4 regions of the Colwellia sp. BRX10-1 genome follow, and region 1 is predicted to be linked to each of the others. Evidence: predicted binding sites of a transcription regulator. Region 1 holds the regulator's gene; each other region holds the start of a gene.
The links. Region 1 encodes sigma-54, which starts transcription at its own class of promoters, with help from an activator protein. Its sites were predicted from a motif close to GTTGGCACGNNNNTNGNNT; they were not measured.

Region 1 (7,465 bases):
CTCCAGAAATGATGATTGCAGCGACAGCATCTTTAGACGGTAACAATAATACAGCTATCGGTAACGCAATCGGTTCAAACATTACTAACATTGCTTTGGTACTCGGTATAACAGCATTATTTCAACCTTTAAACGTATCCTCATCAACGGTAAGACGAGAAATTCCATTAATTTTAATTGTTACCGCCCTAGCCTATTGGATGCTTTCTGACGATTACTTTGGCTTTAACGAAGGCTTATCACTGATGATCGGCTTTTTTGTTTATATATTTGCGTTACTTTTTATCACCATAAGAGCCTCTAAAACTCGGCCAATTGATGATCCATTGATCATTGAAGCTGAACAAGAAGTGCCAGACGCGGTTAGCAAACCTAAATCTTTACTTTGGCTAGTCGTTGGTATTATTTTCTTACCTATGAGTGCTAGCTACCTGGTCGATTCATCCGTTTTTATTGCTAAAGCATTTGGCATCAGTGACTTAGTGATTGGTTTGACCGTTATTGCCGTTGGCACAAGCTTGCCAGAACTTGCTGCAAGTATTATGAGTATTATCAAGAAAGAAGATGATTTAGCGCTAGGGAGTATTATTGGCTCTAATATCTTTAATATTTTGGCCGTACTCTCGCTCGCTGGCTTAATTGCACCGGGCGAAGTAGATTCAGATGCCGCAGCACGTGACGCTCCTTACATGCTTGGAGTTACCGTATTATTATTTATACTGTGTTTTACTCGTCGTGCCGGAAAGTTTTGCATTGGCCGCTTAAAAGGTTTGTTATTAATAGGCGCTTTTATCGCTTATCAAGCGCTACTTTTTAGTCAAATAAAGCAATAACAAACACTATAATAGCAATTTACAAAATAAAAACGGGCTAATAATGAACGATTTCAAACAACTAGCGTTAGACGTTATTCACATAGAACAACAGGCTATTGCAGAGTTAGCCCAGTACATTGATGAGAACTTTGAATATGCCTGTCAGTTAATGTTTAACTGTAAAGGTAGGGTTATTATTGCTGGCATGGGCAAGTCAGGCCATATCGGTGGCAAGATTGCTGCAACGCTGGCGAGCACCGGCACACCTTCTTTTTTTGTTCACCCTGGTGAAGCAAGTCACGGTGATTTAGGTATGATAACCGGTGATGACGTCGTGTTAACTATTTCGCACTCGGGCGAAACCAGTGAAGTGTTAGCAATAGTGCCAGTCATAAAACGTATTGGCGCTAAACTTATTGCGATGACGGGGAATCCAGCCTCAACCTTAGCAAAACTAGGCGATACCCATGTCTGTGTTGCTGTTTCACAAGAGGCTTGTCCACTAGGATTAGCGCCAACATCAAGTACCACAGCAACCCTAGTAATGGGTGATGCACTCGCTGTTGCCTTATTAAATGCTCGCGGCTTTACCGCTGACGACTTCGCACTCTCTCATCCCGGTGGTAGTTTAGGAAAACGCCTATTACTGCGTCTTAGTGATATAATGCATAGTGGTGAGCGCTTACCAACTGTAAATGCTAATGCTAAAATTAAGGATGCGTTGGTTGAAGTATCATTAAAAGGTTTGGGGATGACGGCGGTAGTCGACGAGAGTGGTCAATTACAAGGCTTATTCACTGACGGAGATTTACGTCGTATTCTTGATGAACGTATTGATATACATCTCGATACTATTGCATCTGTGATGACAAAAAATCCCACTGTGGCTCATCAAGATATGCTAGCCGCCGAAGGCTTAAAAATCATGGAAGACAAAAAAATTAATGGTTTAATTATTGTTAATGACAATAATATACCTATTGGCGCAATGAATATGCACGACTTACTAAAATCAGGTCTTATCTAATATGCAAACACTCTATGGCGAAATTACTGACACAGCATTCAATACCATGAAAACAATAAAGCTGCTGATATGTGATATTGATGGCGTTTTTTCTGATGGCCGTATTTATTTGGGTAACGATGGTGAAGAATTAAAAGCTTTTCACACTAAAGATGGCTACGGCATAAAAGCATTAGGCGCCAGCGGTGTCGATGTAGCGGTGATCACCGGGAGAACATCAAATATTGTCGCAACACGTATGTCAGCCTTAAATGTTAAATATATAGTGCAAGGTGAAGAAAATAAATTACCCGCCTTGAAAACGATGGCTAAGCAATTAAAGTTATCCCTCGAGGAAATTGCTTATATTGGTGATGATATGCCTGATTATGAGTGTATCAAAGCCGTAGGCTTGGGTATTGCTGTTCAAGATGCCCACCCAAGTATTTTATCTATCGCAAATTACACCACTTTTAACCATGGCGGTTTTGGTGCTGTTCGAGAAATATGCGATTTAATCATGCTTAGCCAAAACACCTTAGCAAATGCTTCGGGTGCGAGTATATGAATCGACTTTATAGTTTAACCTTGTTGTTTTTTCTAATTGCGGGAGGCGTTTACGGTATAATTGAATGGAGAAATTCCTCAGCACCACAATTACAAGCGATTGATAAGACGCTGACCCCTGATTTTATTGCCGAAAATTTACACAGTAATGTTTATAAACATCAAGGAAGTTTAGCTTATGTTGTTGATGCCCATCGTATGGAACATTACCCTGAGTTAAGTATTACCAACTTTGAGTTTCCTCAATACACACTTCATCCCAAAAATGATGCGCCCGCATGGAAAATATCTGCCAATGAAGGCATATTATACAATAACAACCGGGTAAAATTAGCAAAGCATGTCCGCCTGTTAGCAACAGATCCCGATAGCTTATTACAAGAAGTTCAAGGAAAATACTTTGAACTTGATCTAAAAACTAACATCATAAGTTCAGAACAAGAAATTAAAATTATCGGTAAAGGATTTACCATCGATGGTAAAGGTTTAATTGTCGACTTAAACACCAACCAAATGACACTAACTAAACATGTGAAATCAATTTATGAAATTGTTAAAAAATAGCCTACTGTGCTTATTGTTATCAACTCCGCTATTTTCGTCAGCTTTCGCTGAAAAATTTGATATAAAACAAAAGATTGAAATTAACGCTTCAAGACAAGCCGTTGATCTTAAAAATAAAATATTCAGCTATATTGATAACGTGGTGATCACTCAAGGTTCATTAGTTATACGTGCTGATTTAGTACAAGTGCTGACTCAATCTGGCAGTGAAGAAAAAACCTATATCGCTAAAGGGAAGCCAGCAACCTTTAAACAAACCTTAGCCGATGGTACTCCTCTTAGCTTACAAGCAGACGAAATAAGATATGAGCCCGCAAATAATTTAGTGATAATTTCAGGAAATGCGTTATTACAGCAAGAAGGTAGTGAGGTTAGTGGCAGTAGAATTACTTACAATATTGCCACTCAGTATGTTAATGCTGAAAGTAAATCTAACGAACGCACTAAAACGATTTTTCAGCCGAAAGAAAAAATTAAAGCGACAACCACAGACGCGAAAACTCAGGAAAAAATTAATTTATGAGCACTAGCACCCTAATGGCAAAAGGCCTTGCCAAAGCCTATAAAGGCAGAAAAGTGGTTAAAAATGTCAGTATGCAAGTTTCAGCAGGACAAATAGTCGGTTTACTGGGCCCAAATGGTGCCGGAAAAACAACTTCTTTTTATATGATTGTGGGTTTAGTTGAAAGTGATAGTGGCGATATTATCTTAAATGACGAAAACCTGACGTTAGCGCCTATGCATGAGCGTGCGAGAAAAGGCATCGGATATTTACCACAAGAAGCCTCTATTTTTCGAAAACTCAGTGTTTACGACAATATTATGGCTATTTTACAAACACGAAAAGAATTATCAGATGCTGAACGCGAAGAGAAATTAGAACATCTTGTTGAAGAATTCAACATAGGTCATATCAAAGATAATTTAGGCATGAGCTTATCTGGTGGTGAACGCCGCCGAGTAGAAATTGCTCGCGCATTAGCTGCTGAACCAAAATTTATTTTATTAGATGAACCTTTTGCTGGTGTTGACCCAATTTCAGTAGGTGATATTAAAAAAATTATTCTACACTTAAAAGAACGTGGCATTGGTGTGTTGATCACTGATCACAATGTACGTGAAACTCTCGATGTATGTGAACATGCGTATATTGTTAGTCATGGTGAACTTATTGCAGAAGGTACTGCAGATCAAATTCTTGCAAATCAACACGTAAGAGATGTATACCTTGGTGAACAATTCACGCTATAGTAGTCAGTAAATGAATAGTATCTTCGTATGAAAAAAACGAAAATATCCCATTAAAAATAATAGGAAGTTAATGACCTAAATGCGCCCTACTCTACAACTCCGCATAGGACAACAATTAACCATGACGCCACAGTTGCAGCAAGCAATCAAATTGCTGCAACTGTCTACGTTAGAGCTTCAACAAGAAATTCAGGAAGCCTTAGAAAGTAATCCATTATTAGAAATGGATGAGTCTTCAAATAATCCCGAAGATAAAAGTACTGACAACCTTGAAGAAGCTCACACTGCCGGTACTGGTGACGTTAAAGAAGCCCCTGCTTCTGATGGTAGCGAAGACGCTACGCCTACCATTGATGAAATCACCACCACTGAAGCCATGGACAAGAACGATATCCCTGAAGAATTAAACATGGATACCACTTGGGATGATAACTACACGGCTGGTGCAGCAAGTTCAAGCTCAGGCCCAGCTTCAGAAGATTATACTTACCAAGGCGAGACTCAAGACTCCATTCAAGATCATTTGCGCTGGCAAATGGAATTAAGCCCTTTTACCGAAACAGACCGCGCTATAGCGACAGCAATTATTGATGCTGTTGATGACGCCGGTTACTTAACGGTATCTAGTGAAGACATTTTAGAAAGTGTTGCCATTGAAGGAGTAGAGCTTGATGAAATTGAGGTGGTACTAAAACGTATTAACCTCTTTGATCCTGTCGGTGTCGCTGCTCGTTCTATTTCAGAATGTTTAATCATTCAACTTAATCAATTTGACCCCGCTACACCTTGGTTAGCAGAAAGTAAGTTAGTTTTGCGTGACCATATTAATCTACTGGGTAGCCGAGACTATCGTACATTAATGCGTAAAACTCGACTGAAAGAAGAGCAACTGCGCGAAGTGGTGCGCCTTATTCAATCACTTGATCCTAGACCAGGCGATAGTGTGATGAAGAGTGACGATCAGTATGTTATTCCTGATGTTTCTGTTGAAAAGAAAAATGGCCGTTGGGTGGTCGAATTAAATCCTGATACTGCGCCAAAACTTTCGGTGAATCAGCAATATGCTTCGATGTCACGTTCGATGAAGTCGACAGCTGACACACAATTTATTCGCTCAAATTTACAAGAAGCTAAATGGTTTATTAAAAGCTTAGAAAGCCGTAATGATACCTTATTAAAAGTGTCAAACTGTATTGTGCAACGTCAAATTGGCTTTTTTGAACATGGTAATGAAGCCATGCGTCCAATGGTTTTAAATGATATTGCCGAAGCTGTCGATATGCATGAATCAACCATTTCACGAGTGACGACACAAAAGTATATGCATACGCCACGTGGAATTTTCGAACTGAAGTTTTTCTTCTCAAGCCATGTTGGCACCGAAAGCGGTGGCGAATGTTCATCAACAGCTATTCGTGCATTAATCAAAAAATTTGTTGCTGCCGAAATCCCAGCAAAACCACTTAGTGATAGTAAAATGGCTGATTTATTAGCCGATCAAGGGATAAATGTAGCTCGACGTACCATAGCAAAATATCGAGAGTCACTTTCTATTCCACCTTCTAACCAACGAAAAAGTTTACTTTAACGAAAAGATGAGGAATTAAGCTTATGCAAATTAATCTTTCTGGCCACCATGTTGACATTACCGAAGCTTTACGAGAAAACGTCACGACTAAGATGGCAAAATTAAGCCGACATTTTGATCATATCAATAATGTTCATGTTGTTCTCACCGTTGAAAAATCAAATCAAATTGCTGAAGCGACTGTTCACGTTAGTGGCTCTGATTTACATGCAAAAGCTGAAAATGCTGACATGTATGCCTCTATTGATAGTCTTGTTGTTAAGCTTGACCGGCAAATATTGAAGTACAAAGGTAAAACGAATCAGCATTAATGCTGTTTATCGCCTGTTCACTCACCAAAGAATCTAAGTAGTATAATGAAGTTGCAAGATATCCTTACCCTTGATTGCACCCTGTGTGCGATTAAGGGTACAAGCAAAAAAAAACTCCTTGAAATAATTAGCACAACTGCGGCAAAAAAATTCGACAATATTGATACTCATCAATTATTCGAAAGCTTAATGGCGCGTGAAAAGGTTGGCTCTACCGGCATAGGAAATGGCATTGCGATTCCTCATGGTCGATTAACTAACACGTCACAAGTTATTGCTGTATTGCTGACCAGTGAACAAGCCGTTGAATTTGATGCGATAGACAACCGTGCTGTCGATATTATTATTGCGTTATTTGTCCCCGAAGAAAACTGCCAACAACATTTAGATACCTTACAAAGTATTGCGCAAATATTTAGTACTAAACAGTTCGCAAAGCAAGTAAGAAAATGCCAAAATTCGCAAGAGCTTTTTACTTTAATAAAGCATGCTAAACGTTAATAAAATCTAATAATAATCCAGGAAAACTCAAATGAAACTCTTGATAGTCAGTGGTCGCTCAGGGTCAGGTAAAAGTGTCGCCTTACGTGTACTCGAAGATTTAGGCTACTACTGTGTCGATAATATTCCGGTGAATTTATTGCCTGCATTAGCACATACCGTTATTAATGATTACGACAAGGTAGCGGTTAGTTTAGATGTACGTAACTTACCCAATGATCCTAATGACGTTTCAGAAATATTAGATTATCTACCAAAAACAGTAAAACTCGATATTCTGTATTTAGATGCTGATGACTCTGATCTTATTCGACGTTTTAGTGAAACGCGTCGTTTACATCCTTTGATTAAACAAAATATCCCACTCGACCAAGCCATCTCTTTAGAGAAAAAGCTGCTTGAGCCTATTTCCACGCGTGCGGGTTTGTATATTAATACCAGTCAGTTATCACCTCATCAATTATCTGATTTAGTGCGTGAGCGAATTTTGGGCAAAACCTCGGCATCTATGGTGGTGGTGTTTGAATCTTTTGGCTTTAAACACGGTGTACCACAAGACGCAGATTATGTTTTTGATGCACGTTTTCTGCCTAACCCTTTTTGGGAAACAGACTTAAAAGGTTTTACCGGTTTAGATCAACCCGTGCGAGACTTTCTTGCTAGCCAACCGATTGTCACTAAATTTATCTGGCAAATTAACAGTTTTATGATGACATGGTTACCCCACTTAGAAAGAAACAATCGCAGCTATATTACTATCGCCATTGGTTGTACGGGTGGAAAACACCGATCGGTTTATATTGCAGAAATATTAGCAAACAATCTTAGAAAAGAACGCGAAGATGTCCAGTCTCATCATCGC
Region 2 (7,465 bases), on a different contig from region 1:
CCATCAACTTAATGACAGAGACTTACTCTTTATTGGTAGGATTTTATGTTGCTGAGATTATAAGTTATAACGTGTCATTATTTGATCTTGCGTGTGACAAGGGGGGATTAGCAAAAACATCACTTCGATCTTGGTTTTGGTTAATAGCAGTAAGTAAGCTTGACAGCTCTCTTATTTGACTCGGACCCGCTCGGCCTTCTTCAAAAAGTTGACTTAATCGTTGTAACACTTTGAGTTGCTCTGGAGACATTTCGAAATTCCCTTTCTTAATAATATTCTTTAAAGATACCGCTTGGTCGTTATGAAGCCGTGGCATGTTGGTGGTAAATAGCGACTTGTACCGGCAAAACTATTTCCCTGCCATCATCGATGTACTCTTGATAAAGGACTTTTAACTCTCTGCGTTCGATAACGTTAGCTTTATCAGCAACAGCTTTTTCAAATAGATCATTTAAACGAGTTAATTTTCTCTGCTCCATAATAAGTTTGCTCCCTGCACCGTTACTTTCAAAGTTCACATGCAACTAATCGTATCAGTAAAACTAATATTCACCAGTGAGGTGTAATGATTAGCGTCAACTCAACATTTAGACATAACTGACTCACTTAATTAATTTTCATTAAAAAACAATAGATTAAAATACAGCCATCCACTTTATTAACCGTGTATTGTGTTACTTCCTATATATTTTTCAGACATGTCTTACGCAATATTACGTTTAGGCTTACTCAAATTTACTGACAAAAAAACCAGCCGAAGCTGGTTTTTATCAATCGTCTAAATAAGAGGCTTATTTAGGACGAGTATCACGCTTACGTTCATTTTCTTTTAAAAGCTTTTTACGAATACGAATGCTCAGTGGTGTAACTTCAACTAGCTCATCGTTATCAATAAACTCAAGCGCTTGTTCAAGCGACATAACGATAGGCGGTGTTAACGTTTGTGCTTCATCAGTACCTGATGAACGAACGTTAGTTAACTGCTTACCTTTAAGAGCGTTTACTGTTAAATCGTTGTCACGGCTATGAATACCAATAACTTGACCTTCATAAATATCAACACCGTGTCCGATCAACATACGACCACGTGATTGTAAGTTAAATATTGCATTCGTTAATGCTTTACCTGTTGCATTACCGATCATTACACCATTTTTACGCTGGCCAATATCGCCACCTTTATGAGGTCCGTATTCAAAAAATGTATGATAAATTAAGCCAGAACCTGACGTTAATGTCATGAATTCAGTTTGGAAACCGATCAAACCACGACTTGGCATGATGAAGTCCATACGAATACGACCCGTTCCATCAGGTGCCATATCTGTTAATTCAGCTTTACGAACACCCATTCTTTCCATGATAGGTCCTTGATGCTGCTCTTCAACATCAATAGTCACGTTTTCATAAGGTTCTTGTATTTGACCATCAATTTCACGAATAATAACTTCAGGACGTGATACCGCTAACTCAAAACCTTCGCGACGCATGTTTTCGATTAAAATGCCTAAGTGAAGCTCACCACGACCTGATACTTTAAATTTATCAGCATCAGGAAGTTGCTCAACACGTAAAGCAACGTTGTGAATTAATTCTTTGTCTAAACGGTCTTTGATGTTACGTGAAGTAACATACTTACCTTCTTTACCACAAAATGGTGAAGTGTTTACTTGGAAAGTCATATTGATAGTAGGTTCATCAACAGATAATGCTGGTAAGCCTTCAACTTCTGTAGGACAACAAACCGTATCTGATATTTTTAACTCGCCTAAACCAGTAATAGCAATAATATCGCCAGCAAAACCTTCTTCGATATCAAGTCTTTCTAGACCTAAGTAACCAAATACTTTACCAACTTTAGCGTTATGGATCTTGCCAGTTGCTAATTTAATCGTTACTTGTTGGTTTGGTTTAACAGAACCACGAGTAATACGGCCAACGCCAATTACACCTAAGTAAGAGCTGTAATCAAGTTGAGATATTTGCATTTGGAATGGACCATCTGGATCCGCTGTTGGTGCAGGCACTTCTTTAAGAATAGTATCAAATAAAGGAGTCATGTCTGTGCCGGTTACGCCTTCTTCAAGCGAAGCCCAACCATTGATTGCTGAAGCGTAAACAACTTTAAAATCAAGCTGTTCATCTGTAGCGCCAAGGTTGTCAAACAATTCAAAAACTTGGTCCATAACCCAATCAGGACGAGAACCAGGCTTATCAACTTTATTAATAACAAGGATTGGCTTTAAACCTTGAGCAAACGCTTTTTTCGTTACGAAACGCGTTTGTGGCATAGGGCCTTCTTGTGCATCAACAATAAGTAAAACCGAATCTACCATTGACATAACACGCTCAACTTCACCACCGAAATCAGCATGGCCAGGAGTATCTACGATGTTTACACGGTAACCGTTCCAGTTAATAGCCGTATTTTTAGCTAAGATTGTGATACCACGTTCTTTTTCGATATCATTCGAATCCATCGTACGCTCTTCAAGACCGCCACGGGCATCAAGGGTACCTGATTGTTCTAATAATTTATCAACCAAAGTTGTTTTACCATGATCAACGTGGGCTATGATGGCAACATTACGTAATTTATCTAACACGGGTTTTACTCACTTCTTGCAAGACTTTTTCATCAAAAGAATATAGGGCTATAATTGGGCGCGAATTATACAGCAACGAAGTCAACAAAGACAGCAACAAATATTTCAGCTCATATTAAATTCTCCATACACGAATCGTAATGCCCTGTTATACTCTTAAGCACCAACAATCAGCAGGCGCACCAATTTAGCGCAGCTCACGCACAGTAGTGGTGCAAGTAGGCTTTAGTAAATAAGTTAACACCTTATATATAAAGGCTTTATCTATTGGCATGAATTTCGCTTTATGCCCATCATGCGAAATGCAAACGTATTTTATTTTAATGACACTGGAGACTTTACATGTCACAAGCCGTATTAGATTTAATCAAAGACAACGATGTTAAATTTGTAGACCTACGTTTTACTGATTCAAAAGGTAAAGAGCAACACGTTTCAATTCCTTATCACCAAGTAAATGAAGACTTTTTTGAAGACGGTAAAATGTTCGATGGTTCTTCTATTGAAGGTTGGAAAGGTATTAATGAATCTGACATGGTAATGATGCCTGATGCTGATTCAGCGGTATTAGATCCTTTTACAGATGCAGTAACATTAAATATTCGTTGTGATATTTTAGAACCAAGTACAATGCAAGGTTACAGCCGTGATCCTCGTTCAGTTGCTAAACGCGCTGAAGAGTACTTACGTAGCACAGGTATCGCTGATACTGTATTAATTGGTCCTGAGCCAGAATTCTTCTTATTTGATGATGTACGCTTTAGTACTGATATGAGTGGTTCTTTCTATAAAATTGATGATAAAGAAGCCGCTTGGAATTCAGGTACTGAATACGAAGAAGGCAATATGGGTCACCGTCCAGGCGTTAAAGGCGGTTACTTCCCAACATCTCCTGTAGATTCATCACAAGATATTCGCTCAGCCATGTGTTTAGTTATGGAAGAAATGGGCTTAGTTGTTGAAGCGCATCACCATGAAGTAGCAACGGCTGGTCAAAACGAAATTGCATGTCGCTTCAATACCTTAGTTAAAAAAGCTGATGAAGTTCAAATATACAAGTATGTTGTTCATAACGTTGCTCACGCTTACGGTAAAACAGCGACTTTTATGCCTAAGCCATTAGTTGGCGACAACGGCTCTGGTATGCATGTTCATCAATCACTTGCTAAAGACGGTGTTAACTTATTCGCTGGTGATAAATACGGCGGCTTATCTGAAATGGCGCTTTATTATATTGGCGGTATTATTAAGCATGCTAAAGCATTGAATGCTTTTACTAACCCAGCTACTAACTCTTACAAACGTTTAGTTCCACATTTTGAAGCGCCGGTAATGCTTGCATATTCTGCACGTAACCGCTCTGCATCAATTCGTATACCGATTGTTCCATCACCAAAAGCAATGCGTATTGAAGCTCGCTTCCCTGATCCAGCAGCAAACCCATATTTAGCTTTTACTGCTTTATTAATGGCTGGTCTTGATGGTATTAAAAACAAAATTCATCCTGGTGATGCGATGGATAAAGATTTATACGATTTACCAGCAGAAGAAGCTGCAGCTATTCCACAAGTAGCAACATCACTTGAAGATGCTTTACAAAGCTTAGAAGCTGATTATGAGTTCTTAATCGCTGGTGGTGTTATGGATAAAGATATGATTGATGCATACATTGCTATTAAACGTGCTGAATCACAACGCGTAAACATGACAACTCATCCATTAGAGTTTGAATTATATTACAGCGTATAATCTCGACTATATGATTAAATGAAAAAAAAGCTCACTTCGGTGAGCTTTTTTGTGGCAAATAGACGATTAATTATATAAGTTTAAGGTAAGTATCTTAAGTTGAGCTAAATTTTTGCGTTATTCTTTATTGTTATTAACTTTAATTATCACATTACTTAGTTGTAATACCTTTGCGACGGCAACCAAAATTTATGTTTGGAGAAGTGATGATGGTATCTTAGTTTTTTCTGACAGCCCTCAAACTGGTGCGGAAGAAGTTGAAATAAGAGAACCCAATACTGCCTCTTCTGTTGATACCTCAATGCTAGATTTAACACCAAAAATTATCAAAGATGATTACCAAGTTGAAATCAACCAACCTAAACAAAATGCCACGGTTAGAGACAACACTGGCTCTGTTTACATAGCAGGTAGTATCAAACCTATCTTTAAACAAGGCTTAGCTATTCAACTTTTTTTAGATGGTAAACCCCATCAACCTCCGCAATCTCACTCGATGTTTGTGCTACGAAATATAGATCGCGGCGAACATATCATAAAAATGCAATTACTTAATGAAAAAGGCAAGATAATTGCATCGTCAAAACCTATAACCTTTTATATGCATAGAGCATCGGTTAATAACGCAAATTAAGTAGCATTTGCTGCAACTTGCACCAAATGTAACTACATTACTATTTTGTCGCACTACATCAGTGCAAAAGGTTTTTATGTCTAGCAACAGCAGTAGAGATCAACAATTAAAGTTTAGCTACCAACAAAAGCTGCCAAATCAGATGGTTACAGCACTTGTAGTGCTAGATAATAAATTAACGATTAAATATGTTAACCCTGCAGCAGAAGCGCTATTAGTTAAGAGTTTTAACAAGCTGTGCAACTTACCAATAACAACAGTCTTCTACAATTCTCCGATTAAAAAGGAACGTTTAGAACAGCTGCTGACTTCAGGCCAAGAATTTAGTGACAGTGATGTCACCATTGAATTTTTTGATCACAGCCGTATTACCGTGGAAATAACAGCCTCGTCTGTTGAGTTCAGCAAACAGCCACATATTATCTTAGAATTCAAACAGATTGATCAGCAAAAACAAATGAGTATCGAAGCATTTCAGCACCAGCAATGGGAGTCGTCTCGAGATTTGATACGCGGGCTTGCTCATGAAATTAAGAATCCATTGGGCGGTCTTCGTGGCGCTGCACAATTATTAAGTAAAGAATTGACGCAAGAGCAACAAGAATATACTGAAATGATTATTGAACAAGCCGACCGTTTAACTAATTTGGTTGATAAGCTTTTAGGCCCTAATCAATTACCTCAGATGGCAGAACAAAATATTCATATTGTCTTAGAAAAAGTTTTTAAGCTGATTAATTTTAACAACCCTAAAAATATTAAATTTATTAGAGACTATGACCCCTCTATTCCTGAAATAAGTTTTGATCAAGATAAGCTTCAACAAGCTGTTTTGAATATTGTTAACAACGCCGTTCAAATTATTGATGAGGGTTGTAGCATAACCCTAAAAACAAGAGCCGCTAGTAATAAAACCATTAATGGTAGACGGGTAAAACTCTGTGTTCAAATCAGTGTTATTGATAATGGCCCTGGTATTCCAAAAAAGATTCAAGACACTCTATTTTACCCTATGGTATCTGCACGCGATAACGGTACAGGTTTAGGCTTGTCTATTTCACAAACCTTAGTGCAACAGCACAAGGGTAAATTATCTTGCTATAGCCGACCAGGTCATACTGAGTTTTTAATTTTACTGCCTTTACAAGAAGAGAATAATAATGAATGTTGAGCAAGTTTGGATTGTAGATGATGACAGCTCTATTCGCTGGGTGTTGGAAAAAGCCTTATCAGGAGCAAATATATCTGTAGCCTCTTTTGAGAAACCAGAAGACTTACTCATCGCGCTAGAGCATCAACAACCAGAAATAATAATTTCTGATATAAAGATGCCAAATATTGATGGTATGACTTTACTTAGCCGTGTTAGTGAGAATTTTCCTAACCTACCGGTGATCATAATGACTGCACATTCTGATCTCGATAGTGCTGTAAATGCCTATCAAGGTGGGGCATTTGAATACTTACCTAAACCTTTTGATACTGACGAAGCTATCTCTCTAACAAAACGGGCGCTAACACATGCTCGAGAACAAAGTGCTAAACGTAAGCATTCTATAGTAGCACCTGATCCTGTTGGAATAATTGGCGCGGCTCCAGCTATGCAAGAAGTTTTCAGGGCAATTGGACGACTATCACGTTCGAGTATCAGTGTACTCATTAATGGCGAGTCTGGTACAGGTAAAGAGCTTGTTGCACATGCACTTCACACGCATAGTCCACGATCGAATGATCCCTTTATTCCTTTAAATATGGCTGCAATACCAAAAGATTTAATTGAATCAGAGTTATTTGGCCATGAGAAAGGTGCGTTTACTGGCGCGAATGCCGTAAGACAGGGTCGCTTTGAACAAGCGCATAAAGGAACCTTGTTTCTTGATGAAATTGGCGATATGCCTTTAGATATTCAAACACGTTTGTTACGTGTGCTCGCCGATGGACAATTTTATCGCGTCGGTGGTCATTCACCGATTAAAGTTGACGTAAGGATCATTGCGGCTACACATCAGAACCTAGAAGTTCAAGTCAGTAATGGTGATTTTCGTGAAGATCTATTTCACCGTTTAAATGTCATTAGAATACAGTTACCCAGTTTACGTGAACGCAAGGAAGATATTGAACAGCTCATTAATCATTTTTTACATTTAGCTGCAAAAGAATTAGAGGTTGAACAAAAAACCCTACATAAAGCCACTCTTAGTTATTTACAGCAATGTGCGTGGCCAGGAAATGTTCGTCAGCTTGAAAATATTTGTCGTTACTTAACGGTAATGGCAAGTGGTAAAGAAATTATATTAGATGATTTACCAAGCGAACTTTCTGATAACACATCATTAACAAAACCTACTGCAGAAGCTTCATCATGGCCAGTTGCGCTGCAAGAGTGGGTTGATGAGCAATTGGCCAAAGGTAATAACAATATTATTGATACCGCTTTGCCTGAATTTGAGAAAATACTATTAGAACGTGCGCTTCA
Region 3 (7,465 bases), 120 kb from region 1:
TGGCTAGCGCCAAGTCGGTCATTTTAATTACTGACATTTGCTGTTTCCTATTCGATAAATTTTAAAGTTATGGGTGTTTTTTACTGTTATTATTTTTTAAGCTGAATATCTTTTGCCATGGTTTTTGCCGTATCTATCATACGATTTGCAAAGCCCCACTCGTTATCACACCAGACCAGCATTTTTACTAAACGCTTGTGGCTAACACGCGTTTGGTTGCCGTCAACAATACAAGAATGTGGGTCATGATTAAAATCTACAGAAACCAGTGGTTCTTCTGTGTAGCCTAAAATTCCTTGTAGTCCATTATTTTGTGCACGAATAATGGCTTGGTTAATCGCGTTAATATCAACATCTGTCGACAAGGTTAGGCTTAAATCCATCGCGGTAACATTAATCGTTGGTACTCGCACGGCAATCGCTTCGAAGCGTCCAGCAAATTTAGGCAGTATTCTTTCAATACCTGCTGCTAACTTGGTGTCAACCGGGATGATAGATTGGCTTGCTGCTCTACTAAGACGAAGATCTGGATGGTAAGCGTCGATAACTTGTTGATCATGCATAGAGGAATGAATAGTGGTAATACTGCCACTTTCAACGCCAAAAGCTTCATCAATGACTTTTATTACAGGCACAACGCAATTCGTGGTGCATGAGCCGTTCGAGACTATTTTATCTTTTTCACTGAGTTGTTGATGATTAATACCATAAATAATGGTGGCATCAACGTCTTGTTCACCAGGGTAAGAGTAAAGTACTTTACTGGCTCCTTGGCTCAAGTGAATATTTCCATCGTGTTGATTGGCAAATTTACCGGTGCAATCAAGAACGATATCTATGTTATGTTTTTTCCATGGCATGTCTTCGAGGGACTTTTCATGGCTAAGTTGTATGACATCGCCAGCGATAACTAACTGATTGTCAGCTAACTCAACTGAAAAAGGGAAACGACCATGGGTGGTGTCATATTTTAATAAATGCGCAATACCTTTAGGCTCGGCAAGCTCATTAATTGCGACAAGCTTTAAATATTGGTTATCAGCATTCTCATAGAGGGCACGAGCAACACTTCGACCAATTCGGCCAAAGCCATTAATAGCAATGTTTACAGACATAAGTTTATCGGCATAGGTTGATGGTATTAATTTAGGGTGTTGATAAAAGTCAAAGTCCTTCAAACGAGTATACATTTCGTTTGAAGGCTTTAACTTATAGGCTTTAGCTAATGACTAAAGCTGGTTTACAGTCTTAACAACATTTGCCACGGTGAAACCAAAATGTTCAAGTAACACGTTACCTGGTGCAGATTCACCAAAAGTTGTCATACCGACAACAGCGCCAGAAAAACCAACATACTTGTACCAAAAATCAGTGTGAGCAGCTTCGATAGCGACACGTTTTATCACAGATGAAGGTAATACTGATTCTTTGTATTCGCTTGATTGTACATCAAAAGTATTGGTTGACGGCATAGAAACTACGCGTACTTTTTTACCATCAGCGGTTAATTGTTTTGCAGAATCAAGGGCTAATGATACTTCAGAACCCGTTGCAATGAGTATAACGTCAGCAGTACCCTCACAGTCTTGCAATACATAAGCGCCTTTGGCGATGTTTGTTACTTGTGAACTGTTACGCGCTACTGCCGGTAAACCTTGGCGAGAAAATATTAATGACGTAGGGCCATTTTTACGTTCAATCGCTGATTTCCAAGCAACAACAGATTCTGTTGCATCACATGGGCGCCAAGTATCCATATTCGGGGTAGTACGTAAATTCGTTAACTGTTCGATTGGCTGATGTGTTGGACCATCTTCACCTTGGCCAATAGAATCGTGAGTGTAAACAAATATATTTTGAATACCCATTAAAGCCGACATACGAACTGCGTTACGCGCATACTCCATAAACATCATGAACGTTGCACCGTAATTAATAAAACCACCGTGCAATGAAACACCATTCATAATGCCGCTCATACCAAATTCACGTACGCCGTAATAAATGTAGTTACCGGCAGCGTCTTTTTCAATACCTTTAGAGCCTGACCATAACGTTAAGTTAGAACCCGCTAAATCAGCAGAACCACCCAATAACTCAGGTAATATAGCGCCAAAAGCTTCAATAGTATTTTGTGAGGCTTTACGCGAAGCAATATTTTCGCCTTTATCTTGGCAAGCTTGCACTAAGGCATTGGCTTTTTCTTCGAAATCGCTAGGTAAATCACCTTTAATAACTCGACGCTCGTATTCGGCAGCAAGTGCTGGGTGAGCTTGTTGGTATGCTGAAAATTGGTCATTCCAAGAAACTTGGCTCGATTGGCCTTTTTCTTTTTGATCCCATTCAGCATAAACATCGCTTGGAATTTCAAAAGGGGCATGTGGCCAGTTTAACGCTTTACGTGTCGCTGCAATCTCATCATCACCTAATGGTGCGCCATGACAATCATGTGTGCCTTCTTTATTCGGTGAACCAAAACCAATAATTGTTTTACAACAAATCATTGATGGTTTATCCGTTACTGCTTTAGCTGCAGTAATTGCCGCCGCTATAGCTGCTGAGTCGTGACCGTCAACGCTTATTACGTGCCAGCCATAAGCTTCAAAACGAGCAGGTGTATCATCTGTAAACCAACCTTCAACTTTACCATCAATTGAAATACCGTTGTCATCCCAAAAAGCGACTAATTTACCTAATCCTAAAGTGCCGGCTAATGAACATACTTCGTGAGAAATACCTTCCATCAAACAACCATCACCTAAGAAACAATAAGTAAAGTGATCAACGATGTCGTGACCTGGACGGTTAAATTGTGCAGCAAGTGTTCTTTCAGCAATGGCCATACCAACTGCATTAGAAATACCAGCACCTAATGGTCCTGTCGTTGTTTCTACACCTGGGGTGTAACCGTATTCTGGGTGGCCTGGTGTTTTAGAATGTAATTGACGGAAATTCTTTAATTCTTCAATCGGTAATTCATAACCGGTTAAATGTAATAAAGAATATATAAGCATTGAGCCATGACCGTTCGACAAAACAAAACGATCGCGGTCGGTCCAATTTGGATCTGTTGGATTATGTTTTAGAAAATCGCGCCATAGTACTTCGGCAATATCTGCCATGCCCATTGGGGCTCCAGGGTGTCCGGATTTCGCTTTCTGTACGGCATCCATACTTAAAGCTCTAATTGCATTGGCCAGTTCTTGACGAGACGGCATATTGACTCCAAATCTTTATTATATTTATACTTAAAATGAACTAAGTATATGAGGGGTGAAAGTGCCACCATTTTCACCTAGACCACCACTAAACTGCAAACGATATTATGCAAATAAGTGTTTTTTTTTGGTATTACTTAGACAAAATGGCTAAAAAGACCAATAATATAACATTCTCTCACTGGTCGATTGTTTATAATTTATCTGTTTTATTAATTTTAAATGGTTGAATTACCAATGTTAATCGTATAGATTGGTTGAGTTTTGTACAGATGTCAAAATAACAACTATAAAACCTGACACAGGAACATTTATGAACAGGTCATCTTCACGAGGATTTAAGCTGACAACAGTGATTTTTGCGGTAATCGTATTGGCTGTTTCAGCGGCATTGAGTAATATCTCAATCGTAGGTGACAAGGAAGTTACAATAGAAAAATCTACCAGTGAGTAATCGTTGGTAATAAATTATATGAATTTTAAAGGCCTCGTTTACGAGGTTTTTTTATCTCTACGCTGCATTAGTGCATTCTGCACGTTATTTTTGTTTACGACAAATTATAGACCCTCATCCATGGAGGCAATAGTACGGTGCTGTGATCGTATGGATGCAGGAAGTAGAGTAACGCAGTAGCAGTTACCGAGGTGGCAAGGAGTGTCTATGTTCTGTATCAACCAGCGATCAAGCTAGTTCTTTTTGTAGCCATTTAAGTGCTTGCTGGCGACCTAGCTCTAAACCATTAAACTGCTTAATGTTTAACTTATCATTACTACGTTTATTGATAATATCTTCAGTGTTAGCAACACCTTCTTTAGAATAGTTGATTGAGGCTATTGATTTCATATGAATTAGAGAACCCATCGTTAACTGCGCCTCAAGTGAATAGGTGTAAGGATAAATTTTATTGACGATAACACCAAAGTCAGTTTTAAAAAAAGTACAAAAAAAAGTTTCAATTTCTTCCATCATTTCAATTGAGATATAAACGCCTTTATCAAAAATCACTTCGGCAATTTTTTCATTTAAAAGGTTTATTTGAACAAAACTTAATCTATGTTTTTCCATTTGGGGACTCATAGTGAAATGTATTTGATGAAGCAACAATTGTAGTCTGTTTTTTTAATTACTAGTAGGCTGATCTACGGATAAATTTATCGAGGGGCTAGCTAATAATAAAATAGCGCTTTTAGGTTAATAGCTGATATTTAACAATAAAACTACTTATTAGACATGGACTATTAAGAGTGGGGCGCAATACTATGATGTTATCTATTAATTAGATTATGTGATGGTAGATCAATACAGAGTATTCCCTACTTTCTATGCTTTTCTTTCATTGTGTCTTTATTATAGTAATGATAAGTGTGAGGGCTGCTATAAGCGGGTTACCTAGCGGTAAAAAGTATGATTTTTAGGCTAGTTGTCTGTTTTTAAATTCTTACTTAGTTTAGTGATTTTGGTGTCCCTGAGAGACGTCGTTTAGGTTGGTTAACTAACTGTTAGTTATGGCTTTTGGTTTTCATCTTGCTGTCAGTGTTACTTTGAGTGTTACTATAATCAAAAGTCATTAATAAAGCCATTTCCAAACATAGCCTTCATTTGAACATCTACCATAGGCCAATATTTCTTTTCTAACTCGGTTATCTGATTTCTTTTTTGTTCAAATGTTTTCCAACGCATCCATTTAGGCTTAGGCCAATAATAAATATTTTCAAACATATTGTTTACGTCAGGCCAGTCAAAACCCCATAGCTCTTTTCTTAGCTTTCTAATGCGCCTCATTAGCCGCTCGTTTGGGCGTTCACTTTGGCTGGCGTAATGTAAGCCGATACATTGCCGACAACCATAGGCGTATTTGATCGCGTAAAGGCTTTGTCGCTGTTTTTGGCAGTATGGGCAAGTTATGTATAGTTTATTGCTGGCGCTTCGATTATCGCGCTTTAAGGCTATTTTGTGAGGTTTATCGTTTATGGTGAATTCTACATATCTAACATCATTTTTATTTTCTTTTAATACTAACTTACTATGATTATCACTTAGATGTTCTGAGTTGATTGTATAAATACCTAATGGTGAAGTGAGTAAATGCTTAAATACATTGGCATGTATCCGATGATACTCACCAGTGTAAGCCCTTATTTGTGTTCTCCCGTAATGATGACCTTTTGGCATTGTTATTTACTCCAAATATTTAAGTAAAAGTTTATTAATCTTCGCCTGATTCTCTTCTAGCTGTCATAACACCTACTTGCTTAATGGGCGCACAAACAAAAGGCATTAACTTAGTTAAAAAGTTTAATCTTTGAATAGGGTCTTTAATTTCTGAAAGTGTTGCTGGTAAGTTGGTTAATTCGTTTTGAATGGCTTGATTGATTAGATGTCTTATATCGCCAGCCATATATTTACTGGTAGATGCTTTGTTCTCTGCTGGCATATTGAAACCTTTTTAATGCGTATAGATAAGTTTACAGTGTATCATTTTTATCTTGTACGAAAAACAGGCTTTTTTACTACTTCTATTAGGTGTTTGTAAGGCGAGTTGTCCGATATTCATACCTTGTCCCAGCTTATTTTATATAGTGTTACTGGTATTTTCCTAATGAAGACCGGTGTCATAATTGATGGTTTACCTGTCTTACTTGCTCGTTCAATATTATTACTAAGTATAAGTGCTAAGGAGGTTGTTTAATACGCGGGATCACGCAAGAATGTATTTTTTGGGTAGTAGTCATTGTGCTTATTCAATTAACACCAATAAGCTGTACGAAAAACAAGCAACTAAGGTTGCGCATGTGTCCAAATATTTTACACTATGAATGTAATTGCTTCCATTTTTGGTATGAGAAATCAACCATGGCTTTGAAAATAATAGCTTAATTATTATTGGCACAATTACTGCTGTAGGTACGTTAAAAATAATTAAAAATATCATTCTATTCCATGGAATGTATTACAAAGGAAGTTTTATGAATATAAAAATGTTAAAAGTGGCTGTTGCTGGTTTGGTTTTCTCTATAAGTGGGTTAGCTAATGCTGGACTTATTGGCGTTTGGGGAAACAGTACCCCCTTTGCGAGTCAAATTGGAAATGCAGGTCATACATTTGTTGGTGTTAATAGTTCAAGTACTCTAGCAGAGTTAGATTTATTGGATCAAGTATGGCTAATTCGTCAAAATGGTGACAACGACTTACGCGATTATGTTCTAAATGGAGGAACATTAGTAACAGAATGGAGTGGAGCTTCTTGGGCTATTAATACTATGTCTATGTTAAATGCTACAGACCAATTTGGTTATGCTAGTAATAATTCAGTCACATTTACTCAAGCAGGTTTGGATTTAGGGTTTGGCACTAGCCTTCCTACTACATACTCTAATGGTGGAGCGACTCAGTATTTTAGATCTTTCACAAATATTGGTACTGATGTCGATATCATAGCCACCTCAAACGGTTATAATGTTGGTATCACGGGAAGCTATGGATTAGGTAATGTTGTAGCTTTAGGTTGGGATTGGCAGGACACTTCAGCAAATGCTACAAACCAATTACTTGTAAATGATATAACGGGTCTATCATTTACAGCAGTTCCAGAACCAACTACTCTTGCGATCTTCGCATTAGGCATTATGGGTTTAGCATCACGTAGATTCAAAAAACAGTAATTTAGTCTGTTTAATACTCTTACATTCAAGTAATGAGTAAAATATAAAGCACCATTCATTGGTGCTTTTTTATTGCCTGTTGTTTAGCTTAATCCGGCTAGTACCATAGTTCTTTACTTGATCTATCTGTATCTATTTAGAGAAATACCTTTAATGCCTTAGTTACCATTTATCGTATTTAACTTAGCTTCAATTTTTAGTTTTATTTGATCAGGATTCTTTAAAAAAGGTAGACGAACCCACGAACCATGAGCATACAAATAAATGGTGCTGTATTTGAATAATCTTCCTCCCAATGTTGTTACTACCTCAATATTTTCGACTGTTTTGAGATTAAGTTTATCTAAACGTTGAGTCAGAATTCCCGTTCTGGATTCTACTTCAGTTTCTGACATCCTAACTTTTACAAAGTATGGTGAAACAATAACGTGAGCCGTTTTTAATACGTATAACGCTGGTAACATCAATAAACTAAATAATGTATCGGAATTAAATTCACCTTCGAATAAAAATTCACCGCAAAAATTAAATGCTAAATAGGTAATGTAAACGCCCGTTAATTTAAATCCAATTTCCAGAAAAGC
Region 4 (7,465 bases), 300 kb from region 1:
CACCTTGGGTATGAATTTTTTGCGTAGCCACCACTTTTGTACCCGCGCCAAGCATTAAGCCTGAAGGCATCTCTGTATCTTGTGCAGAGCGACCACCTGGCTGATTAATCGTTTGATAGAGTAAATCTTCAAATACGGCACGACTTTTCTTAAAACCTATGGTACTGGCGTTAGCTAAATTATTAGAAATTACCGCAATATCTTTTGTTTGCGCATCTAACCCTGTTTTACTTATCCATAATGCTGGGTTCATAAATCACCTCAAAAATTATTTATTTAAATTAGAAAGCACGTAATAAAGATGCTGAACTTGCATCAACTTCTTCGGCTGTTTTCATGAGTTTTAATTGCATTTCAAACTGACGTTGCAAAGAAATCATCGCAGTCATCTCCCCAATAGGGTTTACGTTACTTGCTTCAAGCATGCCATTTTCGACTTTGACATTGACGTCAGCATTCTCATTTAGTCCATCTTTTCGACGAAACAAGCCATCAGCACCTTTTGCTAACTCTTGCACCCTCGGGTTAACCATTTTTAGACGACCCACTTCTTCTTGAAGAGAACTAGGTGCTCCTTCAGGCTGAACCATGATGGTGCCATCTTTACTGATATGAATATTATTGACTGGTAGAGGTATAAATATCGGGCCAGTATCTCCTAAGACAAGCTCGCCTTTAGAGGTTTCTAAAGCACCTTCTTCGTTGAGTCTAAATTGGCCATCACGTGTATAACCTTCAGTACCATTTTCAGCTTGAACAGCAAACCAACCCGGCCCTTGAATGGCAAGATCTAAATCTCGAGAAGTTTGCATCAAAGAACCACTGTCAAAGTTTTGGCTGGCATTTTCTGTCATGGCAAACACACGAGAAGGCAGGCCTTCGCCAAAAGCTTGCATTGAACGCGCCTGTGCTAAATCGGCTTTAAAACCCGTAGTCTTAGCGTTAGCAAGGTTGTTAGCATTAACGGCAAGCGAATGCATATTTTGTTTCGCACCGCTCATTGCGATATAAAGCATTTTGTCCATAACAGATCTCTAAAATTGTATCTTACAATGAGAAATGCAATAACAGTGCCAGAAGAAATAGAACAGGAAAAGGAAGATGGAAAAACAATCGTTTTATCGTCAACGAAAAGGAACCGACTGAGGTTTTGAAAGAAAGGTGGTTTGATAAAGACCATCCGCTGCTCGGGCATTGACACATAAAGAAGTATTAATGCGATGAAGACATGGATGCCTAAGAATAGCTATGTTTCGCTCTACATCTATACCGTTCATCCTGAACATAAAAAGAGATAAAACATTTTACGTTTTATCTCTTTTATTTATCATAGACTAGATTATTTTAAAGATTTATTTATCGAATCTGTAGAATAGTTTGGTTTAGCTGGTTATCAACTTCTAGTGCACGAGAGTTAGCCTGAAAATTTCGTTGTGCTGAAATTAAGTCGATTAATTCTGTGGTTAAGTTAACGTTTGATTGCTCTAATGCCGATGAATTAATAGTACCAAAAGTACCTGAACCCGCCTCACCAGCCAATGCTTCACCGGAACTAATACTTTCTTTCCATGAAGTATTACCAATTTGCGTTAAGCCCTGTTCATTGGCAAAGTTTACTAAAGCAATGCGTGATAATGGTTCTGAGGTACCATTACTGTAAGTCGCTCGAATTAAACCATCACTACCAATATCTATACCGGTTAATCGACCAACCGCTAAGCCATCTTGCTCAAGCGAAGTCACTTCAAAGTTTGAAGCAAACTGCGTAGGTTCATTTGGATTAGGGCCAAGAGGGTCTAGATTAAAATTAATTTTCACGGTTTGAGTTGGATCAGCACCATTGGCTAATATTGTCGCTCCAAGTGCCACGGTAATAGCACCACCGTCACCTGGCATAGGTAATTGTGCAACAAAATCACCTGAAGAATCAAAGTACATACGCATGCCAGTAACACCGCCACTTGCTGATAACGGACCTGAACTACCGCCACCTTGTGGATTTGTTATTGGCGTTCCTGGAGCTGCCGTTGGATCTGGATCTGTCTGTCCACCTGGATCAGCTAAATCTACCGGTATGCCATCAACGCCAGCAAACATCATCCACTCGTTAGCATCAGACGAAGGATTATCTTTAATAAAGTAATAAGTCATTATATGACTATCACCTAATGAATCAAAAATAGTCACTGAAGTTGAATGGTTAAAAGTCAAAGGATCATCGGGATCAAAGTTACCTGGCGCACTACTAATGAAAGAATCACCCGCAGGTAAGTTCATTCGTACATCTACCTCACTGGTTTTTTGAGGAGCACCAGAGGCCGTAGGAATACGAATAGGCTCTGCCGTACTTAAACTTACCGACGCAGAGGTGCCGTCAGGGTTAACGGGGAAACCTAATAAATGCTCACCCGCAGAGTTAACAACAAAGTTACTATCGTTTAATTTAAACTGACCTGCTCGGGTATATGACGTTTCTAAGGAGTCAAGTTCAGGTACTGTTGCATAAAAACCATTACCCGTAACGGCTAAATCTAACGCGTTATTAGTAAACTGAATACTACCTTGCTGAAACTGCTGAGCGACATCTGCCGTCAAAACACCGTCACCCACTTTTGTTTTACCAGAAGCAAGTAATGATGCTGCATACACATCAACAAATTCCGCACGCGACTCTTTAAAGCCGGTGGTATTAACGTTAGCGATGTTATTTGATGTAACATCCAAATCTTTTTGAGCAGCGTTTAATCCGCTCAACGCTATATTAAATGACATAATTGCACCTCATATAAAAAACTGTTTATCTTAATTATTTCTAATTTTCGAGTATTCACTCTTCATTGAAATAACAGTGGCTTAAATTTATTTAGTTCGAAGAACTATTAATTTAACCTTCTGATACTTCCACCACATCTGCTAGTGCCATGGAACTGCCACCATTAAGATTTAATAAAATATTTCCACCTGCACCGGCTAACGTCACACTATCAACTTTACGATAGGTCATCGCTTGTAATTCTGATGCTTCACCTTCCACTAATCCTGCAATTCTAAAACGATAAGCACCTTGTGGAGCGGGCTCGCCATTTGTCATCTTGCCGTCCCAATTAAAGGTAAACTCACCTGCAGCCACACTGCCAACAGGAACTGTTTGAATAAGTTCTCCAGCGGTGTTTTCAACATAAATATTCACATTACTTGCCGCTTTATCAGTGATCATTTTGCCTTTAACGGCTTCACCTTCAGCCATACCAAAAACATTATCATCAACTAGAACGCTACGACCCACTAACGAGGAGGCTTGTAATGCTTGACTCGATGACATGGATGCAGCAAATGATGTAAATTGTTCATTTAGCGTTGCCACACCGTCAGTCGTTGAAAACGCGGTCATTTGCGAAATCATTTCATTATTTTCAACGGGCTTAGTCGGATCTTGATGAGAAAGCTCTTTGGTCAGTAACGCAAAGAAATCTTCTTGCGTTAACATACCATTGCCATTATCCGTCTTAGTAACATCTTCCTTTTGCCAGCGCATGCCATCTAAAGGTTTACTTCCGCTTACTGTTTCCATATTTTATCCCACCTTTAATTGTTACTTGCCAAGCTGTAAGGTTTTATTCAGCATATTTTTTGCTGATTCAGCCAATTGAACATTTGTTTGATATGAGCGTGATGCTGAAATCATATTGGTCATTTCTTCAATCACGTTTACATTGGGTTTATAAATGAAACCATCTTTATCTGCCATTGGGTGTCCCGGAGAGTGCTGAATGTTTAAAGGCTGATCGCTTTCCACAATGCCTAAAACTTTGACACCTACGCCTGAGTCATCTTGTCCTGCGGCAGCTTTTTGCATCTCTGCGGCAAAAACCGGATGCCGTGCTCGATAGGTTGCATCAACACTACTGCTAACACTATCAGCATTAGCAATGTTACTTGCGGTGGTATTTAAGCGAACAGATTGAGCGCTCATACCCGTGCCAGATATAGTAAATACGTTAAATAGGCTCATAATTATTGCCCTGCTCCGGTGATGGCTTTTTTCAAGCCTTTAATCCTGCCAGTAAGAAATTGAATGCTGGCTTGATACTGCATTGAGTTTTCTAGATACAAGTTTCGTTCCACTTGTGCATCTACGGTATTACCATCGCCAGTATCTGGTTGATCTGGTGTTCTAAATTGCACCCCATTATTGGTTGCAATGCGAACATCAAAATGCTTTTCGTGGGTTCGTGACATACCTGATTGTTGCTTTTGAGAGGCTTGCGCTAAGGCAGACTTAAAGTCCATGCCCTTGGCTTTATAGCCAGGTGTATCTGCATTAGCAATATTACTAGCAATAACTTCTGCACGTTTAGAACGAACAGCAAGTGTTTGTGGGTGAATGCCAAGTGCTTTTTCAAAAGTGATAGCCATAGTGTTACCTCCAAATCAATGAAGATAACTATACAATTTCTATGCCAACGGGGAGTTTAGTGGGGGGATATTAAGTCTTTTTTTGATAAATGATACCAGGATTACAGCGAACCATATCAAAGTTTTGGTTTAAACCCGTTAAGGATTCCGAGGCGCCAAGAAAGAGATAGCCGTTAGGATTTAGCACGCCTTCAATTTGAGATATTATTTGCTTTTTAATTTCTGGTGCGAAGTAAATCAATACGTTACGACAAAATACAATATCAAACTTACCCATTAAACTATAACTATTTAGGAGATTTAGTTGCCTAAAGCTAACCATTTTCTTAACCGAGTCTTTGACTTTTGACATACCTTTATCGCCATTTTCAAAAAACATTCTTTTGCGTTCGGCTGATAAACCTCGTGACAAAGCTAAATTGTCATAATGGCCATACTTACAATGCTCAAGCATAGTATTGGAGATATCAGTGCCAATAATTTGAACACCCCCCGAAAACGCAGCAGGATTACTTTGCTTAAATTCTTGAACTGCCATCGCAATAGAATAAGGTTCTTGACCTGAAGAACTTGCCGCTGACCAAATTTTTAAAGGCGTTCTTTGATTTTTAAACTCAGGAAGTAAGCGTTTTTTCAATAGTTCAAAGGGGTACTCATCGCGAAACCACAAGGTTTCGTTGGTCGTCATGGCATCGATAACTGCGGCGCGTAACTGCCTTTCAATTGGACTGAGAGTACGAGTGACTAAATCACCTAATGTGGTAACATCAAATTTAGCCATTAAAGGGGCTAAACGGCTTTTTACTAGGTATTGTTTATTTTCACCTAAGACGATGCCACATTGTTTCTCTAGGAAGACTCTAAACTGATGATAACTGCTATCATCAAGCTGTCGGATTGACACTTCGATATTCCGCCTTAAATTATTATTATCATTTATTAACGATAGAATACGCTAAAAATAATGGGTTAATTAGCATTATTTGCTAGTTCATCTTTCTTTAACCATTTTTTTACTGCTGTGGCTAACTCATCAGGATGAAACTTTGGAATAAAATCTTCTGCACCAACTTTAGCAACCATGGCATTATTAAAAACACCACTTAGCGAAGTATGTAAAATAACCGGCATGGCTTTCAATCGATCATTATTTTTAATCTCAGCGGTTAAGGTGTAACCGTCCATTTCAGGCATTTCTATATCAGAGATAAGTAAAGCCACTTTTTCGGTAATTGATGTATGACACTCGGCTTCTATAGCAAGTAATTGATCTAAAGCGTCTTGGCCATTTTTAGCTAACAACATTGTTAAGCCTAATGGCTCTAGAGCTCTTCTCACCTGATTTCGAGCTACGGTTGAATCATCCGCGATCATAATTACCCGTTCGCCAAGACTAACTCCGACACTCGCATCAACAACACCTTCACTGAGTTCTGTTGAAATAGGACTAATTTCATTTAAAATTTTCTCTACATCTAAAATAGAGACCATTTTTTTGTCTATTTCTGTAACCGCCGTTAAATAGCTTGATTTGCCAGCACCTTCTGGAGGGGGCATGATATCTTTCCAGCTTAACGTGACGATTCTCTCAACACCGCCAACTAAAAAGCCCTGCACACTGCGATTATATTCTGCAATAATGACAAAGGAATTTTCATCTGGCACTATTTCTGGGCCACCTGTCGATTTGCTCAAATCGATCACTGAAATGGTTTGGCCACGAATATGGGCAACACCTTTAATAAAAGGGTCTTGTCCTGGCAGTAAGGTTAAGCGCGGACAAGGCATAACTTCACGTACTTTAAAAACATTAATACCAAAACGTTGTGGTCCGATTAAACGAAAAAGTAATAATTCAAGCCTATTCTGTCCAACCAACTGAGTGCGTTGATTTACTGAGTCTAAAATTCCTGCCATACAAACCTCATTTTACTTAATTCACAAAAAGGCACACTTCTTGATTGTGCTTACAGATACATATTGAACGTTCAATTTTTTGACGTTTAGTGCGTATTCGTCTGTTTTTAATTATTGTTAAACTATACATAAATTAAGCATAGACGAGTATTTTAATTTCCCTAGCAAATAGTTGACAAATTTATGAGCATATTCAAGATATTTATCATTCTTTCGCTAATCTCAGCGCTTTTTTCAAATCTAGCCTTTGCCCAAACGATGGACAGACAGCAACTTCAAGATTTTGTTACCCAATTTATAAAAAATAACACGCCATTGCCAAAGCAAGGAAAGATAAACGTTTCAGTCTCTACTTTAGATCCCAGAATTATTATTCAACCTTGTTTAACACCTTTAATCGCAAATATACCTGAAAATCATAATGGTAGAAACGTAAATGTTAAAATAAATTGCGACGACCCATCGTCTTGGTATCTTTATATTCCTGCAAAAATTCAAGTGGTCATACCGGTAGTTGTTGCAAAAAGTATCATTAGTAAGGGCAGTAGAGTTGATAGTTCAAATGTCACCATTGAATATCGCGATAAATATAGAATTCGTGGTGAGAGCTTAGATGATACCAGAATCGTTATTGGTACCCGAGCTAAAAGAAAGTTGAGGGCGGGTGTGATTCTAACTAAAAAAAATATTTGTTTTGTTTGCAAAGGCAGCCATGTCACGCTTATTGCGCAATCGAATACCTTGACAATAAAAACCTCCGGCATAGCCCTTGAAGACGGGGGGCTTGGCGAGCAAATAGCGGTTGAAAATGAAGGCAGTGGTAGAACGGTAACAGGGCGAGTATCGGCTATCAACGAAGTGATAATTAATTTATAATAATGGTTAAGTTATTAGGCTGCTTGCCGATAACAAGATAGTGAATATCAACCCGTTATCTATAGGATAGTATTATGGCTATAAATATCAATAACTTGTCAAACAACAGTCAGGTAAAGCAAAAGCTTGATCAACAAGTACAAGTCAAACAGCAAGCCACACAAAATGCAGCAAGTAGTGAACAAGGAAGATCTGTAGGTAAAGATTCAGTCTCTTTAACACCACAAGCTCAACAGTTAAATGAGTTACAAAAGAA

Region 2: the regulator sigma-54 is predicted to act here: its motif matches at 2,873-2,891, upstream of glnA (glutamate--ammonia ligase).
Region 3: the regulator sigma-54 is predicted to act here: its motif matches at 6,102-6,120, upstream of H4J75_RS20045 (PEP-CTERM sorting domain-containing protein).
Region 4: the regulator sigma-54 is predicted to act here: its motif matches at 1,060-1,078, upstream of flgF (flagellar basal-body rod protein FlgF).

What each region holds. Positions count from the first base shown of each region.
Region 1 is NZ_JACGWC010000001.1:442,310-449,774, forward strand. Features, by position in the region: gene H4J75_RS01965 (calcium/sodium antiporter) at 1-833, shown strand, start outside; gene H4J75_RS01970 (KpsF/GutQ family sugar-phosphate isomerase) at 877-1,842, shown strand; gene kdsC (3-deoxy-manno-octulosonate-8-phosphatase KdsC) at 1,844-2,389, shown strand; gene lptC (LPS export ABC transporter periplasmic protein LptC) at 2,386-2,952, shown strand; gene lptA (lipopolysaccharide transport periplasmic protein LptA) at 2,933-3,475, shown strand; gene lptB (LPS export ABC transporter ATP-binding protein) at 3,472-4,203, shown strand; gene H4J75_RS01995 (RNA polymerase factor sigma-54) at 4,283-5,791, shown strand; gene hpf (ribosome hibernation promoting factor) at 5,815-6,102, shown strand; gene ptsN (PTS IIA-like nitrogen regulatory protein PtsN) at 6,148-6,603, shown strand; gene rapZ (RNase adapter RapZ) at 6,635-7,465, shown strand, end outside.
Region 2 is NZ_JACGWC010000019.1:10,958-18,422, reverse strand. Features, by position in the region: gene H4J75_RS14340 (hypothetical protein) at 65-250, opposite strand; gene H4J75_RS14335 (hypothetical protein) at 300-479, opposite strand; gene typA (translational GTPase TypA) at 792-2,606, opposite strand; gene glnA (glutamate--ammonia ligase) at 2,949-4,355, shown strand; gene H4J75_RS14320 (DUF4124 domain-containing protein) at 4,468-4,989, shown strand; gene glnL (nitrogen regulation protein NR(II)) at 5,066-6,160, shown strand; gene glnG (nitrogen regulation protein NR(I)) at 6,150-7,465, shown strand, end outside.
Region 3 is NZ_JACGWC010000001.1:326,130-333,594, reverse strand. Features, by position in the region: gene H4J75_RS01460 (phosphoglycerate kinase) at 1-37, opposite strand, end outside; gene epd (erythrose-4-phosphate dehydrogenase) at 90-1,115, opposite strand; gene tkt (transketolase) at 1,230-3,218, opposite strand; gene H4J75_RS01445 (hypothetical protein) at 3,532-3,672, shown strand; gene H4J75_RS01440 (hypothetical protein) at 3,901-4,284, opposite strand; gene H4J75_RS01435 (hypothetical protein) at 4,777-5,391, opposite strand; gene H4J75_RS01430 (hypothetical protein) at 5,426-5,653, opposite strand; gene H4J75_RS20045 (PEP-CTERM sorting domain-containing protein) at 6,186-6,881, shown strand; gene H4J75_RS01420 (PH domain-containing protein) at 7,040-7,465, opposite strand, start outside.
Region 4 is NZ_JACGWC010000001.1:139,021-146,485, forward strand. Features, by position in the region: gene flgG (flagellar basal-body rod protein FlgG) at 1-253, opposite strand, end outside; gene flgF (flagellar basal-body rod protein FlgF) at 282-1,025, opposite strand; gene flgE (flagellar hook protein FlgE) at 1,357-2,772, opposite strand; gene H4J75_RS00635 (flagellar hook assembly protein FlgD) at 2,885-3,571, opposite strand; gene flgC (flagellar basal body rod protein FlgC) at 3,593-4,012, opposite strand; gene flgB (flagellar basal body rod protein FlgB) at 4,015-4,416, opposite strand; gene H4J75_RS00650 (protein-glutamate O-methyltransferase CheR) at 4,487-5,320, opposite strand; gene H4J75_RS00655 (chemotaxis protein) at 5,386-6,333, opposite strand; gene flgA (flagellar basal body P-ring formation chaperone FlgA) at 6,517-7,209, shown strand; gene flgM (flagellar biosynthesis anti-sigma factor FlgM) at 7,284-7,465, shown strand, end outside.